4 regions of the Arthrobacter sp. Z5-13 genome follow, and region 1 is predicted to be linked to each of the others. Evidence: riboswitches for the same ligand, from Rfam matches in the RefSeq annotation. Region 1 holds a riboswitch; each other region holds the start of a gene.
What was found. Region 1 has a riboswitch for thiamine pyrophosphate ahead of M1E02_RS01565 (ECF transporter S component). Riboswitches for the same ligand answer to the same signal wherever they lie in the genome.
Positions count from the first base shown of each region.

Region 2: linked by a shared signal. The riboswitch ahead of thiC (phosphomethylpyrimidine synthase ThiC) and the one ahead of M1E02_RS01565 (ECF transporter S component) in region 1 are both predicted to bind thiamine pyrophosphate.
Region 3: linked by a shared signal. The riboswitch ahead of M1E02_RS08790 (bifunctional hydroxymethylpyrimidine kinase/phosphomethylpyrimidine kinase) and the one ahead of M1E02_RS01565 (ECF transporter S component) in region 1 are both predicted to bind thiamine pyrophosphate.
Region 4: linked by a shared signal. The riboswitch ahead of thiO (glycine oxidase ThiO) and the one ahead of M1E02_RS01565 (ECF transporter S component) in region 1 are both predicted to bind thiamine pyrophosphate.

Region 1 is NZ_CP096460.1:347,045-351,250, reverse strand. It holds gene M1E02_RS01575 (energy-coupling factor transporter transmembrane component T family protein) at 1-316, opposite strand, end outside; gene M1E02_RS01570 (ABC transporter ATP-binding protein) at 313-1,875, opposite strand; gene M1E02_RS01565 (ECF transporter S component) at 1,875-2,507, opposite strand; TPP riboswitch at 2,578-2,719, opposite strand; gene M1E02_RS01560 (hypothetical protein) at 2,881-3,732, shown strand; gene M1E02_RS01555 (DUF4166 domain-containing protein) at 3,729-4,206, shown strand, end outside.
Region 2 is NZ_CP096460.1:1,760,857-1,765,062, reverse strand. It holds gene M1E02_RS08320 (VOC family protein) at 1-467, opposite strand, end outside; gene M1E02_RS08315 (amidohydrolase family protein) at 583-1,665, opposite strand; TPP riboswitch at 1,763-1,870, shown strand; gene thiC (phosphomethylpyrimidine synthase ThiC) at 1,866-3,710, shown strand; gene M1E02_RS08305 (alpha/beta fold hydrolase) at 3,679-4,206, opposite strand, start outside.
Region 3 is NZ_CP096460.1:1,850,625-1,854,830, reverse strand. It holds gene M1E02_RS08790 (bifunctional hydroxymethylpyrimidine kinase/phosphomethylpyrimidine kinase) at 1-1,502, opposite strand, end outside; TPP riboswitch at 1,485-1,582, opposite strand; gene M1E02_RS08785 (Rne/Rng family ribonuclease) at 1,701-4,206, opposite strand, start outside.
Region 4 is NZ_CP096460.1:1,413,137-1,417,342, reverse strand. It holds gene M1E02_RS06750 (thiazole synthase) at 1-66, opposite strand, end outside; gene thiS (sulfur carrier protein ThiS) at 110-346, opposite strand; gene thiO (glycine oxidase ThiO) at 355-1,659, opposite strand; TPP riboswitch at 1,693-1,812, opposite strand; gene thiE (thiamine phosphate synthase) at 1,839-2,525, shown strand; gene M1E02_RS06730 (ferritin-like fold-containing protein) at 2,577-3,296, opposite strand; gene M1E02_RS06725 (RNB domain-containing ribonuclease) at 3,338-4,206, shown strand, end outside.

The DNA.
Region 1 (4,206 bases):
GCTCGAGGGAACCCGCGCTGATGGACCAGATGCCGACGTCGAGCAGTATCTGTCCGGTGTCTGGAGCCAGAATGGCGGTACTCCAGCCTCCCAGGGCGGCCGCAAGGATCAGGGGCCAGCCGCGTTGCCACAGGAGAATGGGAGTCAGACCGGCCAGCGGAAACAGCAGCAACTCGAAGCCCAGGGCCACAGTCGCCGAGACCCAGTCGATGGACAACGCCAGGACCAGCGTGATGAGGAAGACGGCCACAAACTTGGCCAGCGGATTGGCGCGGCTCAGGAGCGAATCCCCCCGCAGGGTCAGGGCTTCCCTCATGATGCTGCCATTTCGGGGGTTCCCAGGGCGAGTTCCGTGCCGCCAAGGACCGAGGAGAATTCCTGGTCGTGGGTCACGGAAACCACTGCCGCGCCGGCGTCCAGGAGTTCGGAGAGGAAGGACGCAAGTTCGGCCCAGGTGTTGGCGTCCTGGCCGAAGGTGGGCTCATCCAGGACCAGCACCTGCGGGTGGGCAGCCAGGACGGTTGCCACGGAGAGCCTTCGCTTTTCGCCGCCGGACAGCGTGTAGGGGTTGGCGTCCACAAGGGAGGTGAGCCTGAGCCGCTCCAGGAGTTCGTCCACGCGTTCCTCGCCATGGCCCAGATGTTTGGGGCCGAAAAGGAGCTCGTCCAGGACCCGGCCGGTCACGAACTGGTGCTCGGGCTCCTGGAAGACCGTGCCGATCCTGGAAATCAGCTGTTCTGCCTTCCACTTGTACGGGTCAATCCCGGCGCCCGCGCTGAGCTCGAGGGTGGCCGACACCGCTCCGGCCACGGGCTTCAGCAGCCCTGCCAAGGTGAGGGCAAAGGTGGATTTTCCCGAGCCGTTGGGTCCCGTGACGGTGAGCGCTTCGCCGGCCCGGACCTGCGCCGAGATGCCGCTTTGCACCGGGGTGGGAAGAAGCGTCTTAAAGCCACGACGCCGGGGCCGTTCACGCGAGACGGCAAGCTTTTCCGCGGCAAGGAGCAGCTGGCCGGAATCTGCTCCGCCAGGCAGCGCTGCGGTGGCAGCCGAGCCCCGCGGGCGGGTTGCCGGAATGTGGCCAGGAACCCAGACCCCCGCCCTGATCAGCATCTCTTTTGCCTGCTCCAGGACCTGGTCCGGGGTTCCGTCAATGAGCACCGCGCCGTCATTCGACGCTCCAGGCTGAAGCACAACGATTCGATCCACGAGGTCTTTCCACACCGCAACACGGTGCTCCACAACCACCAGCGTTGCTCCGGTTTTCTCCAGGCAGCGGCCCACGGCGTCGCGGACTTCCAGCACCCCGGCAGGATCAAGGTTGGCGGTGGGCTCATCCAACAGAAGGATCCCGGGACGCATGGCCAGGATGCCGGCGAGCGCCAGGCGCTGCTTTTGCCCGCCGGAGAGAGCCGACGTCGGGTGGTCCAATGGCAAGTGACCCAGCCCGACGTCGTCGAGCGCCTCATGCACACGGGCCCAGATTTCTGCCCGGGGCACTGCAAGGTTTTCGGCACCGAACGCGACGTCGTCGCCGAGCCGGGACAGGATCACCTGCGTTTCGGGATCCTGCTGCATAAGCCCGGCCCGCCCACGCTGCGCACGTGGAGGCTGGCCGTCGATGAGCAGCGAACCGGACTCGTCGGAGTCCCCTGCCTCGCCGTCGTCGTCGTTCGCGTCACCGAGCACCCCTGCGAGGGCGTGCAGGAGCGTGGACTTACCGGCACCGGACGGGCCAAGCAGGAGCACCCGCTCCCCCGGCCGGATGTCCAGGTCAAGCCCTTGGACGGCGGGGCGGGGCCTGCCGGCATGGCGCCAGGCCCAGCCTTGTGCCGTTACCCCGGCGGGGCGGACGCCGCCGTCGCGAATCGGTGTCATCAGGAGAAGACGGGCTCCGTCGCAGCCTTACGGGAGGCGAAGGAGCTCAAAACTCCGGTCTTGGCGAGGCCGCGGGTGGCGATCCAGGACAGGGCCCCGGCAATGATGGCACCCGAGATGGCGGTGAACAGGATGTAAGCGGCCTTGTCACCGGCTGCGTAAGCAATGTTCCAGCCCCATGGTGCGAAGGAGTCGTTCAGGCCGCAGAAGAAGCCTGCGCCGGCACCGGCCAGCAAAGCGATCGGCAGGTTGAACTTCTTGTACACGAAGGCCGCGAACACCAGTTCCGCGCCAAGGCCCTGCAGCAGGCCGGAAATCAGCACAGTGGTGCCGTACTGCGAACCCATGAGGAGTTCACCCGTAGCCGCAACGGTCTCGCAGAACAGGGCCGCGCCTGGCTTGCGGATGATGAGCATTCCCAGCACTGCGGGGATCATCCAGCCACCGGCGTAGAGACCGGTCAGTGGCGGGTAAACCGCATTGAGCGGAGCGGAAATAACGTTGGCGCCCTGGGACCAAGCCCAGAAGATCACGCCACCGGCGACGGCGATCAGTGCCGCCACCACGATGTCCACAACGCGCCAGCTCTTTTTGCTGGTTGTGGGGGTCTGCTTTGCAGAAATTCCAGTCATGTCTTCCTCCTGAGGAACAGGAGGGGAAAGTGCTCCCCGGCTGGAGCGGAATCGCGCCGCTTCTGCCGGACACTCTGAGAACTCGACTCCCTTGCGCCGGTACTAACCGGATCAGGTTCGAGGGTCTGCGGCTGTCCGCACTCTCAGCGCCCATCCATCGCACTCCCGGAAAACCGGTGATGCCCGACGGCGGCGCTCCCCTGTCGTAATCAATCTGCCCTTGTGGGCGTTGTCCAGTTTACACCTGGGCGGTGGTGGGGTTCCTGTGCGGATGTCACAATCGGCGGCGTAGGACTCCTGCGTTTCCGTGGAGCACGTTCCCGCGGGATACGGTACTTCAGCTGCCGGCCTATTCACCCCTTATGATCCTGGGATGGGGGAAACAACACGTACGAATGAAGCGCGAAGCGGCCGGCAGATCTATGTGGAGATCCTGGTGCGATCGTCCATGGACAACCTCTGGGAGCTGAGCCAGAACCCGGCCCGGCATCCGCGCTGGGATCTCCGGTTCTCCAGGATCATCTCGACCGGCGTGGGCAGCGACGGGCACTCACAGTTCCGGTATGAATTCCAGCTGCCGTTTTACGCCATCACCGGGACCGGTACATCGCTGGGGCATAGAACGACAGCAGGCGGACAAGCTACGTCGGTACTCAAATTCTCCACCAGCAACCCTCTCTCGCCGATCGGCCCGGGCTCGGGCTACTGGCGCTACGTACCCGTGGATCAGGGCATCCGCTTCATCACCGGCTACAACTACGCTCCCGGCATGGGTGCCATTGGCCGGAAGCTGGACGCCCGGTTGATCCGCCCCGGCCTCGGCTGGGCCACAGCATTAAGCTTTGACCGGCTCCGTATGTGGACTGAATCGGGCGTTGATCCGGCCAAGAGCCGCAACGCCTGGTTCCTTGACGCTGCCGCGCGCGCCACCGGCCTCGCAGGAGCGGCGGCGCTCCTCCGCCATGCTGTTGCGGAACGTCCCCGGGCTGCTTCCTCAAAGAGTCCCGAAGCGTTGAATCTCCCGGCCAGGGCCCCCGCTGCAGCGCTCGGCTTGGTCCTGGCAGCTGCGGCCCTGACGCTGCCCTCCCATCCAACGGTGCCCAGAGCAAGACGATGCCTTCGTCAGCCACCGGACAGAGGTTCAGCGGAAGCCCCGGCGTCACTGAAGACGCTGCCGGATCCGGGCCACAGGACGCAGCCACAATTTGAGGGAGCGCGGGCATGACCTCCATCTTCGCCACCGCCTTGGGCCCGGATTTCCACCGGCTACACCCGATGCTGCAGCGGCGCTTCGGCGTGGACCTCGCCTCAGGCTATGCGTGCATCGGCACCGGTATCTTCTCGGAAGTGCGCCGCGGGGCATGGTGGACCGTCCCTTTCCTCCGCCTCGGCGCTTTCCGGAACATCCTCTTTCCGGACCAGGGGAAGGACATCCCCTTCACCATCGAAAACTACCCCTACCTTGACGGCTTGGGGCGCCCGACGGTGACCTTCGTGCGGACCATGACTGTGAAGCCGGGCAAGAAACGCCGCTTTGACGCCACCATGATCTACAGCAAGAAAACGGGCCGCATTGTGGACTACCTGGGGACCCACCAGCATCTGGCCACAGATCTGAAGCTCGAAGTCCTTCCCGACGGTTCCCTCCACCTGCGGTCCGAAGGGCAGCGCTTCTACGAGGGCAGGCTGGGTTTCACCT
Region 2 (4,206 bases), 1.4 Mb from region 1:
TGAGGGGCAAGGGGCAAGCTGTCCATCACGACGTTCTTGCCGTCCCAGGACCATGCCTCGCGGGGGCGGTCCCAGTAGAGCTCGATACCGTTTCCTTCAGGATCGTTGAAGTAGAAAGCTTCGCTCACCAGGTGATCCGCGCTGCCGGTGAACAAGCGGGCCTCGTACCGGGCGGCTGTGGCCACGGTGGCTGCAAGGGCTGCCTGATCCTCGAACAACAAGGCCGTATGGAACAAGCCTGCTTCACCGCGGGCAGGAACAGCGAGTCCTGGCGCCGAAGCGAGGTGAACCAACGGTTGGTGGCGGCGGCCCAGATAGAGCCCACCATCCTGCTCGGCCACGATTTCCAGGCCGAGTGCGCGCTGGTAATAGTCAGTCATCAGTTTCAGGTCCCGCACCTTGAGCATCACTGTGCCCATGGTGAGGTCGGCGGGGAGCAGGTCCTGGCTGCTCGTTTCCGTGGTCATAATTCACTCCTGATCCGGGGCCGCCCGGGGATCGGCGACCTGCACTCACAGAGTTAAATTACTTGAAGCTTCAATTTATTCCCTGTGCGGCGCAACGCGGAGGAAAGGCACTTCCCTAAAGAAGCACTTCCCCTCTCAGCACGATGTTCCGGAGCGTCTTCAAGGTAGTCAAGGACTCGCGGGGATCTTCGGCGCATACCAGCACATCGGCGCTGGCACCTTCCGTCACGCCTTCGGCGCCCAGCCAGGCGCGTGCCGCCCACGCCGCCGAGTCCAGCGCGGCGGCGGCAGGGAGTCCGGCTGCGTTCAAGGCGAGGACTTCGTCCACAATCCGTCCGTGCGCTATGACTGTTCCCGCATCTGTGCCGGCAAGGATTCGCACCCCTGCTTCGAATGCCTCCAGGACGCGCTCGCTCCGCCGCTCCCACAGGGAACGCATGTGGGCGGCGTAGATAGGAAACTTCCCATCGGCCCTGGCGGCGATATCTGGAAAAGTGGCGACATTAATCAGCGTGGGAACCAGGGGAACAGCCTGCTCCACTAAGCGGGGAATGTGGCGCGGCAGGAGGCCGGTGCCGTGTTCAATGGAGTCAACCCCGGCGTCGAGCATGTCATCCAGGGTGTCCTCGGCAAAACAGTGGGCGGCCACCCGGGCACCCTCCTCATGTGCCGCGAGGACAGCATCCTTCACCGCCCAGGCAGGAAAGCTGGGCGCGAGATCCCCGGCCCCGCGGTCTATCCAGTCCCCCACGAGTTTGATCCACCCGTCGCCCGCGCGGGCCTGCTTCCTCACAGTTTCCGCCAGATCCCGGGGCTCCACCTCCAGGGCGAGGTTCTTCAGGTAACGGCGGGACCTGGCAACATGCCGTCCGCACCTGACGATCCGCGGCATGTCCCTTCGCTGCTGCAGCCACGCGGTTTCACTGGGCGAGCCGGCATCGCGGACCAGCAAAGTTCCGGCATTCCGGTCCAGCATTGCCTGGGCTTCGGCCACGTGGTCAGGCACTTCACCTTCCGGGCCCAGACCTATGTGGCAATGCGCATCGGTGAGTCCCGGCAGCACCCAGCCATCGAGGACGACGTCGGGGTCCCTTGCAGGACGATGAAAGGTCAACTTCCCGTCTACAGCCCACATGCCGTGGCGCTCCGCATCAGGGGACGTGAGCACGGCTCCGCTGAACTCAATGATTTTCGGCATGGGCAAAAGCCTAGCGGCGGACTGCAGCACGATATTCCCTCGGAGGGCGGAAGCTGCCGTCCTGCCGGTTGCGGAAGGCACCGGTGTGATAGCTTCATTACGACCACACGGGTGCCCTTGCAGGGGCTGAGATCGGGCTGACGCAGCTTGCGACCGTTGAACCTGTCCGGGTAATGCCGGCGAAGGAAGTGAGTATTCCCTTGAGTACCCCAGAACCACAGCACAGCCCTGTCCAAAGTCCATCCGGCGAAACACAGTCCCTGAAGTCACACTCCCTCACCTACCTCTCCGATGAAGAAAACGGAATCAAGGTGCCGGTGACTGCGATCGCCTTGGAGGACTCCCCCAACGGAGATAAAAACGGTCCTTTCCACATCTACCGGACGGCCGGTCCCGGCAGCGACCCGGTGGTCGGGCTCAGGCCGTTCCGTTCAGAATGGATTGAAGTCCGTGGGGACACCGAGCCGTACAGCGGACGGGAGCGCACCCTGCTCGACGACGGCCGCTCGGCTGTCCGTCGGGGAGCAGCTTCAGCGGAATGGAAGGGAGCACAGCCGGTGCCCCGCCGCGCCGTCGGCGGCAGGACAGTCACCCAGATGCACTACGCACGGCAGGGCATCATCACTCCGGAAATGCGTTTTGTGGCACTCCGCGAAAACTGCGACGTTGAGCTGGTCCGCAGCGAGTTGGCCGCAGGCCGGGCCATCATCCCGAACAACATCAACCACCCCGAGTCCGAGCCCATGATCATCGGCAAGGCATTCCTGGTGAAAATCAATGCGAACATCGGGAACTCGGCGGTGACAAGTTCCATTGCCGAAGAGGTGGACAAGCTGCAGTGGGCCACACAGTGGGGTGCCGACACCGTGATGGACCTCTCCACCGGCGACGACATCCACACCACCCGCGAATGGATCATCCGAAACTCCCCCGTGCCGATCGGAACCGTTCCCATCTATCAGGCGCTGGAGAAGGTCAATGGTGAAGCCAATGCGCTGACCTGGGAGATTTTCCGGGACACCGTCATTGAACAGTGTGAGCAGGGCGTGGACTACATGACCATCCACGCCGGCGTCCTGCTTCGCTATGTCCCGCTGACTGCCAACCGGGTTACGGGCATCGTGTCCCGTGGCGGCTCGATCATGGCCGGCTGGTGCCTTGCCCACCACGAGGAGAACTTCCTTTACACCCACTTCGATGAGCTGTGCGATATTTTCTCAATGTACGACGTCGCGTTTTCACTGGGAGACGGACTGCGGCCCGGTGCCACAGCGGACGCCAATGACGCCGCGCAGTTCGCCGAACTGGACACTCTTGCCGAGCTCACCCAGCGTGCCTGGGAATATGATGTCCAGGTCATGGTGGAAGGCCCCGGGCACATCCCCTTCCACCTTGTGCGGGAGAACGTGGAACGCCAGCAAGAACTCTGCAAGGGAGCACCCTTCTACACCCTTGGCCCGCTCGTCACCGATGTCGCCCCGGGCTATGACCACATCACATCTGCCATCGGAGCCACGGAGATCGCCAGGTACGGCACCGCCATGCTCTGCTACGTGACTCCCAAGGAACACCTGGGCCTGCCGAACAAAGACGACGTGAAGACGGGTGTCATCACCTACAAGATCGCCGCTCACGCCGCTGACCTTGCGAAGGGCCACCCCGGAGCGAATGAGCGGGACGACGCACTTTCCAAAGCGCGGTTCGAATTCCGCTGGCGGGACCAGTTCGCACTCTCACTTGATCCGGTAACGGCCGAGGCTTTCCATGACGAGACTCTGCCGGCCGAACCGGCAAAAACCGCCCATTTCTGCTCCATGTGCGGTCCCAAGTTCTGTTCCATGCGGATCAGTCAGGATATTCGGAACGAGTTCGGGTCCGCGGAGGCACAAGCACAGGTTGCAGAGAATGCTGCAATGACGGCCGGTATGCGGGAGAAAAGCCAGGAGTTCCTGGCTGCTGGCGGGAAGGTGTATCTGCCTGAATTGCTGGTTCCGGCAAATTCCCCTGGTGGGCTCAGGAAGCCCGGGAGTGCTGACGCCGGCTGACGTCAGCCAGGAATGACCGGATGATGCCGTCTCCCTCGACGGAATCGTGAGGCCGGTGCCCTCCCGCGGCAGTGCGGTGAAGGGCGCCGGTTTCGCGCAGGTAGGCGGCAATCTCCTCATAGAGTGGCTCCCACCCTCCTGTGAGGACCAGGGTTGGCACCCCCGGCACGATGTGGAGTGGCGCTTCCCAGGGCGGAGCCTGCAGCCGGAGCCGCCTCGCCGCCTTACGCGCCTCTGGCGTAGTTGGACCGGGTGTTTCCGCTGAAAAAGCACGGCGGACGAATTCCCGCTGGAAGTCTTCGTCCCCAAGCTGGTGCCTGACATCGAACAGCGGCTCCATGAGCGACCTGTGGGCGGCGGTCGCAGGTAGTTCGGCCGTCAGGGAAAGGCAGGCGGGCTCCACCAGGGTCAGGGAATACACAAGGTCCGGGCGTTCCACTGCTGCCATCATTGCCGAGATGGCGCCCTGGGAATGCGCCACGACGTGACCGCCTGC
Region 3 (4,206 bases), 1.5 Mb from region 1:
CGCTCGGCTTCGGAACCTGCCAGTGCGGCCCTCTCGGTAAACCCGATGGCCTGGCGTGTTGCGGCGGCAAACTCCTCGTCCGCATAAGTCCGCAGCCAGTCGGCGTAGGCATGTCCCGCCGGAGCTCCGGTGGCCTGGAACTCCGCGTGAAGAGTGGCTCCTACTTCTGCGTAAAGCCAGAAGCATGGCAAAGCAGCAGCAATAAGCACGCCGTAGCTTCCCGCCAGCGAGCTGGCCAGGAGGTGGTCCACGTATGACTTTGTCACTGGCCCCAGCACTGACTGGACGGGGCGGGTGCTGAGCCAACTGCGGTGGAGTTCTGATTCAACTTCCAGGCACTGCTGGGCGGACCGCGCCCAGAATAGCTGTTCCTCTTCGCTGGGAGCCATCGCGGATGCCCTTGCGAGCACCCTCGAATATCCGTTCAGATAGATCGCGTCCTGGCTGAGGTAGTAGGCGAACTGCTCTTCGGGTAGGGAGCCTTCAACGAGGCCACGGATGAAATCGAGACGGTATATGGATGACAAATGATGGTCAGCGCTCTCGCGCAGCTCCGCCATGAAGGCTTTTCCGGGCTGCACTGCTGGCTGCCCTTCGAGCACGACTTCGGGGGTTTGATGGAAGTCATGGAAGTGATGGAAGTGATTAACCGGACCTGCTCCCCTGCCCACCTCCAGGATGTCTGATTCTTCCAAGGCTCCACGGAGCCAGGGCTTGACCTCCCGAAGGGCCTCTTCCCAGTTTCCCAGCCGCGCTTGGGCCGTCGCCAAAGCTGACGAAAGTGAACATCCCGTTCCGTGGCTGTTCCTCGTTGGCACACGGTCACCCGGAACCACCACCACCTCCGCCTCGAGCCCTGCCACGGCGCTTACGAGGGCATCCGGGCACTCCCCGCCGTCGAGATGCCCACCCTTAACCAATACGGTGGCGCCGGTGACGGCGGCAAGGCGTTTGCCCTGTTCCAGTGCCGCTTCCCAATCCGGCGCCAGGGGCTCCTTCAGCAGCATGGCGAGTTCTGCGAGGTTGGGCGTGAGGAGATCAGCAAGCGGCAGCAGCGCACGCAGTGCTGATTCGGCGGATTCCTGGAGCAGCCGGTCCCCGCTGGTGGCCACCATGACAGGATCCAGGACCACGACGCCGGGACGCACCTTAGTGAGCCAGCTCCTGACCACCCCGATGACATCAGCGTCTCCGAGCATCCCGATTTTCACGGCATCCACGACGATGTCGTCGCTGATGGCCTCCAGCTGTTCGGCCAGGAAGGCAGCGGGCGGCACATGGACGGCCCGGACGCCTTGGGTGTTCTGCGCTGTGAGTGCCGTAACCACTGCCATTCCGTAGCCGCCATTTGCAGCGATGCTCTTCAGGTCTGCCTGTATTCCGGCACCGCCTGACGGGTCTGAGCCAGCTATCGCCAGTACTCGGGGGATGGCGCGGAGAACCGCTGGGGCAGTATCGGCAGCCGCAGGTGACTGCAAAAACGTAGAGGACAAAGGAGACATCCCTTCGCCGGTACTAACCGGACAGGTTCAACGGGTTTGGATCTCAGCCGGCCCTTTGCGCGGCACCCCGTGTCAGGAACCCAGCCTAGCGGGTGCGGGGGAATGTTAAACAGCTGAAGCCCGGACCGGGTGATTCCGGTCCGGGCTTCAGCCCTACCTAACGCCTATTGACTGCAGGGGCATTGACACACCCACTCTTTACAGCTCCGAGGCAGGCACTCCCACACCGAGGATGATGGGCTCCCCTGCCGAGGCGGCCGGCTTGGCGGGCGCCTCCGGAGCCTTGGCCGCGTGAGTGGAACCGGTGGCGGCAGGCGCATCCTGGTTCTGCTCGACGGCGGTCTCGTTCGCGGCTCCCTGCGCACGGCTGGCGCTGCGGTTACGGCGTCCCCGCCTGGAGGAAGAACCTGCCGTGGCCGGAGCCGCACGTACCTCTGAGGCAGTGGCCGCCGCGGTGGCAGGCTTTTGGGTTTCCTCAGGCTTCCGCGTTTCCTCAGTCTCCTGTGGCTGGTCGCTCTGTTCACCAAGGTGGGCAAAGGCCTCAGCCAGCAGATCCAGGGTCAGCTCTGGTGTCCCCGTGGACGCTTCACCCGCGTGGTCCACGAACGGCAGAACCACTCGTTCACCGCCGAAGGTAAGGACTGCGGCGGGACGTCCACCGGACGTCTCCTCGCCCTGGCCGCTTCGCCCGGCCTCGGAACCCGCCTGAACGGGCTCAGCTGCCTGCGCCCGCGACGTTTCCCGCGAGCGGGAAGGTGCCTGGGCAACGGATTCCGAGCGGACAGCTTCCCGTTCTGCACCGGTTGTACTGGCACGGGCTGCCTGAATGTCGTCGTCATGAAGGTGGGCTGCATGCGCGGCGGCGGCAATGTTGGCCAACGCTGCCCGGGTAGCCTCGGCCTTAGCGTGGCGTTCGGCGTCGGTGGGTTCAGCGTGGACGGGTGCCGGAAGGGTCAGTGGCTCGCCCAGGGCCTGTCCACCCTTGCCGCGACGCCGCTTGCGCTCTGTCCGCGCAGCAGGCTGCACTTCGGCACGCGGCACGTAGTGCTCTGCTGCAACGGTGTTGGCCCTGCGGTGCTCCACGGGCTCGTCATGCGTGACAACGCCGCGGCCCGCGCAATGCTCGCACTGCTCGCCGAAGACCTCAAGGAGGCCGGTACCCATCCGCTTACGGGTCATCTGGACCAGGCCCAGGGAGGTAACTTCAGCCACCTGGTGCTTGGTCCGGTCCCGGCCCAGGCACTCGACCATCCGGCGGAGCACCAGATCCCGGTTGGACTCCAGGACCATGTCGATGAAGTCGATAACGATGATGCCGCCGATGTCCCGCAGGCGCAGCTGGCGGACGACTTCCTCGGCAGCTTCCAGGTTGTTCTTGGTGACGGTCTCTTCGAGGTTTCCGCCGCTGCCGGTGAACTTGCCCGTGTTGACGTCCACTACCGTCATCGCCTCAGTACGGTCGATCACCAGGGAGCCACCGGAGGGCAGGAAGACCTTGCGGTCCAGTGCCTTGTGGATCTGCTCATCGATGCGCCAGGCCGAGAAGATGTCCTGGTCCTTGGTCCACTTTTCCAAGCGGCCAACGAGGTCCGGTGCCACGTAGGTCACATAGGCCTCGATGGTGTCCCAGGCCTCCTCGCCGGAGACGATCAGCTTCGAGAAGTCCTCGTTGAAGACGTCACGGACCACCTTGATGGTGAGGTCAGGTTCCCCGTAGAGCAGTTCCGGCGCCAGGACCTTCGTGGAGGTCGCCTGGCTTTCAATGCCCTCCCACTGTGCGCGGAGGCGGTTGATGTCGTGCGTCAGCTCTTCTTCGGAAGCTCCCTCGGCCGCAGTGCGGACGATGACGCCCGCATCTTCGGGCAGGCGGTCCTTGAGGATCCGCTTGAGCCGGTTCCGTTCGACGTCGGGAAGCTTGCGTGAGATTCCGGTCATGGAACCGCCCGGCACATAGACCAGGTAGCGGCCCGGCAGGGAAATCTGGCTGGTGAGGCGGGCTCCCTTGTGTCCTACGGGGTCCTTGGTGACCTGCACGAGCACGGAATCGCCTGACTTGAGTGCGTTCTCGATGCGGCGCTGCTTGCCTTCCAGGCTTGCAACATCCCAGTTGACCTCGCCAGCGTACAGCACGGCATTGCGGCCGCGGCCGATGTCGACGAACGCAGCTTCCATGGACGGCAACACGTTCTGGACCTTGCCCAGGTAGACGTTGCCGATCAGTGAATCCTGCTGGGTCTTGGACACGAAGTGCTCGGCCAAAACGCCGTCTTCGAGAACTGCGATCTGGATTCTGTCGTCGCGCTGGCGGACGATCATCTGCCGGTCAACGGATTCACGGCGTGCCAGGAATTCAGCTTCAGTGATGACCGTACGCCGGCGGCCCGTGTCACGGGATTCGCGCCGGCGCTGCTTCTTCGCTTCAAGGCGGGTGGAACCCTTGACGCTGGTGACGCGGTTACTCACCGGAGCCTCTGTGACGGCGCGCGGTGCGCGGACCCTCGTTACCGTGTTGGGAGGATCGTCGTCTCCCCCGCCGGTAAGTTCAATGTCCTGGTCACCACGGCGGCGACGACGACGGCGGCGCGACGTAACGCCGTCGCCCAAGACTGCAGTCCCCTGCTCATCAGCTTCCGCTTCACCGGCGTCACCGTCGGTGTCCTCCGTCTCGTCTTCGGCCTCACGGTCGGTTCCGCGGCTACGGCCA
Region 4 (4,206 bases), 1.1 Mb from region 1:
GACGCCGTCGATGGTCAGCCCGTCAGTCGCCTGGTCGGCCGGACTGGATGTGTTGGTCAGCATCATCTTTCCTGCATTTCCTGTTGGAGTAGGGTCCTGGTGCACGTGCCTAGCCTCCCTGTACCGCAGTGACCAGTTCGACGTCGTCGCCGTCAGCGAGCGCCGTCAGTGACCACCGGCTCCGGGGAACCACTTCGGAATTGCGGGCAACCGCAACGCCAAGTTTCTGTCCGTCGGCTGCCTGGCCGTCAGGGCCAAGACTCTTGCCTGTTACGAGGGAGACCAGTGTGGTCACCGAGCCGCCGTCATCAATGGCACGCGCCGCACCGTTCAGGGTGATATTCATGCTGTTCCTTACTGCAGAGAGGTAGCGGCTGTTGCCGGATCGGGGTGGCCAGGGACGTGGCCGGTGGAGAAGCGTGGGGAGAATCGTCCAGGGTGGAACGCTGACCAGCGGGGATCGGACCGGCCCTCCATCAGCTGCAGGCAGATCGACGCGGCTGCAGGAGCCAGCAGTATGCCGTGGCGGAAGAATCCTGTTGCAACAATGAGGCCCAGAATGCCGGAGTCGCCTGTTCGGTCCTGCACCCTTCCGAGCAGCGGGGCGTTGTCAGGAGTTCCCGGGCGCCCCCGGGCGGTGCATTCCAGCAGCTCGAGTTCGGCCACTGCCGGTACAAGTGCCTGCGCGTCCCGCAACAACTGGTAAATACCTCCAGCGGAGACCGCTGCTTCTGCTGCGCCTTCTTCCAGGGCTACCTCCCGCTGCGTAGCTCCGATCACTACGGTCCCGTCATCCCGGGGAACGATGTACACCGGCACACCATGAACCAGGCCACGGACCGTGGAGTTCAGCAGCGGACGCAGGTGAGCCGGCACCCGGAGCCGGATGATATCCCCGTACACAGGCCGCAAGGAAAGACTAAGGTCCGGCGGAAGGCCTTCCAGGCTCCCGGCCCCTAAGCCGTTGGCCAGGACAGTTTCGCCTGCATTGATGGCTCTTCCGTCGGCCAGTACGACGCCGGCTGCGCGGCCGCCGTCCCATCGCAGGCCGGAGGCCCTTGCCGGGATCATTTTGCAGGTTCCTCCGGCCCGCTCGGGATCGGCAAGAGCTGCAGCGATCCGGGCCAGGAGCCTTCGAGGGTCAACCTGATGGTCAGCGGCAATGCGGTAGGCACAGGAGACCCCGGGACTGAGCAACGGCTCAATGGAGCGGGCTTCCCGGACTGTCAGCGGTTCAACGGTGAGCCCGTTCGCCGCCTGCACCCGCCTGAGATCGTCCAGCGCACGGCGGTCTGCAGGGTCAACGCCGATGGTCAGCGTGGGAGGGGTGAGGTATCCGGTGCCTGCGTCCGCTTTAGCCGTTTCAGTTGCCCCATTTGCCTGATCAAGGTCAGGGGCAAGCCCGGCTGCGAATTCCGGCCAGAGGGACGAGGCCTCAAGCATGAGTTCCAGCAGGTCTTCTTCCTGATAGTGCAGTTCGCTGACCGGGGCAAGCATCCCGGCGGCAGCCCAGCTTGCACCGGTACCGGGGGCATCGTCAACCAGCACCACGGATCGCCCGCTTTTTGCCGCTTCCCACGCAATGGCGTGGCCAACCACTCCGCCACCAATGACTGCGACATCGACGCTGATATCTGAGCCGGGGGCGGGGACACTCATAGAGCCGCTGGAAGACGGAGAGAGTGCTGGGTGGGAGAGCACTGGATTCCTTCCCTACGCCGGTACTAACCGGATCAGGTCAAGCGGTCGGCTCTGAAGCCCTCTCAGCCCGGCAGTTTGTGACAGCTGCGGCGGGCTCCCGCGGTACTCCCCCAGTTTAGAGGAACTAGGCTGGTGCCATGACCGAGCCTGCCGTCCACACCACCGCCCGCTTGTACCTCTGCACCGACTCCCGCCGGGGTCGGGGGGATTTTGAGGACTTTATCGACGCCGCCTATGCAGGCGGCGTCGACATCATCCAGTTGCGGGACAAGCAGCTGGAAGCTGCGGAGGAACTGGAACTGCTGGAAGTACTCCAGGCGGCGGCGCATCGGCACGGACGGCTTTGGGCGGTCAATGACAGGGCCGACATCGCGTCCTTGTCCGGCGCCCCGGTGTTGCACCTTGGCCAGAAGGACCTTCCGCTGCATTCGGCAAGGACGTTCGTCGGCAGTGAAACAGTGATCGGCCTTTCCACTCACACGCCAGGGCAAATCGATGCCGCCATCGCCGCTTCACCGGGGCGAACCGGCCTGGACTACTTCTGTGTAGGGCCGGTTTGGTCCACTCCCACTAAACCCGGACGGGCAGCCGTCGGGCTTGAGCTGGTCAGTTATGCAGCAGACGCGATCCGCGCGGCAGACCAAATGACTGTTGACGGCATACTCCTGCCTTGGTTCGCCATCGGCGGCATCGACCTCACCAACGTGGAGCAGGTGGTAGCAGCCGGCGCCTCGCGTGTAGTGGTGGTCCGGGCCATCACGGAGGCCGATGATCCTGCGGCCGCTGCCAAAGCTATCCTGCAAGTGCTCGACGCCGGGGCCTGACCCGGCTGATATGCGATTGTCCGGCTCGTAGGATCGTCCGAAAGCTGATTGCTAGCCTGTCAGGCCAAGTTGGGTCATGCGCCGGGAATGGTTCGCCGCGAGCTCCTTTATCAAGGCAGTAACCATATGTTTGGCCTCGGTGTCGTCCTGGCCCGCGGCCGCTGGGGAGCCCGCATCTCGTGCCTCATTGCCCGGGCTGACCATAAGGCCTGAGAGGAATGCGCGTTCGAACCCCACCCGCTGCGCCTGGGTGAGGGCCTCCCCCAGCAACCGCCTGCCCCACAATGCCAGCCTGGAGGCCAATCTGGGATCATCGGACAACGCTTTTTTGAGCCGTGTACGCAGGATTTCGGTGACGTCTTCCGTTGACTGGACCTGCTGTATCAGCTGCCTGCTTTCAGGCTCCACGTACTCGGCCACGGCTCGGTAGAAGTCTGCCGAAACAGTGTCGATCACGTACGCCTTCATCAGGGATTCGTACCAGTCAGCCGGGCGCGTACGGTCATGGAAATGGTCAATGGCAGGCTGGAATGGCAGCATGGCTTCCTCGGCGTCAACTCCCATTCCGGCAAGCCTTGCACTGACCAGTTCGAAGTGCTGGAATTCCAGCACCGCAATCCTGCCCAAAACGGCACGGTCGTGAAGGGTCGGTGAGTAGCGCGCGTCCGCAGAGTATCGCTCAAAAGCGGAAAGCTCCCCGTAGGCCATGACTCCGAGGAGATCCGTCAGAAAGCGGTCCCGGCGAGCGTTGTCTGTGGGGGAAGTGCTCATGGTCCAAGACTAATGGCGCAAATCGGGCTAACCTGATTTTCGTGTCACATCATCGTCTTGCTCCCAGTGTTCACGCTCAGAGCAACCAGCTGGCCGAGGCGCTCAGTGCTCTGCGCACGCGTCTGGAGCTGCCCGGAGCCTTCCCGGACGAGGCCCTCAAAGAAGCTGAAAAGGCAGTGGCCGGCCACCGCCTTCCGGACCTGGATCTGACGGCTATCGAGTTCATCACCATTGATCCGGCGTCCTCCACCGACCTTGACCAGGCTGTTTTTATCGACAGGGCCGGCGACGGTTACAAGGTCTATTACGCCATAGCCGACGTCCCGTCCTTTGTGGAACCGGGCGGTCCCCTGGACGCAGAAACCCGTCGGCGCGGCCAGACGTTCTACGCGCCAGATGGCCGGATCCCCTTGCATCCCGAAGTAATCAGCGAGCAGGCCGGCAGCCTGCTGGAGGGGCAGCTTTGCTCGGCCTTCGTCTGGGAATTCGAACTCGATCAGGCGGCCGAAGTATTGAACGTAGTGGTGCGTCGGGCAACGGTCCGGAGCCGGGCGAAGCTCAGCTACAGGCAGGCCCAGGCACAACTTGATGCCGGCACCGCGCCCGTCTTGTTGCAACTCCTCAAGGAAGTGGGCATCAAGCGGGTCGAACTGGAGCGGGGCAGAGAGGGTGCAAGCCTGAACATGCCCGAACAGGAAATCCAACAGCTTCCCGACGGCGGCTACCGGATTATCGCAACACCGCAGCTTCCGGTGGAGGACTGGAACGCCCAGATTTCCCTGATGACAGGCATGGCAGCGGCGAAACTCATGCTGGCAGGCAAGGTGGGGATTCTCCGGACCATGCCCGCGCCCGACGAGCGGTCACTCGATAATTTCCGGACTCAAACGCAGGCTTTGGGCAAGCCCTG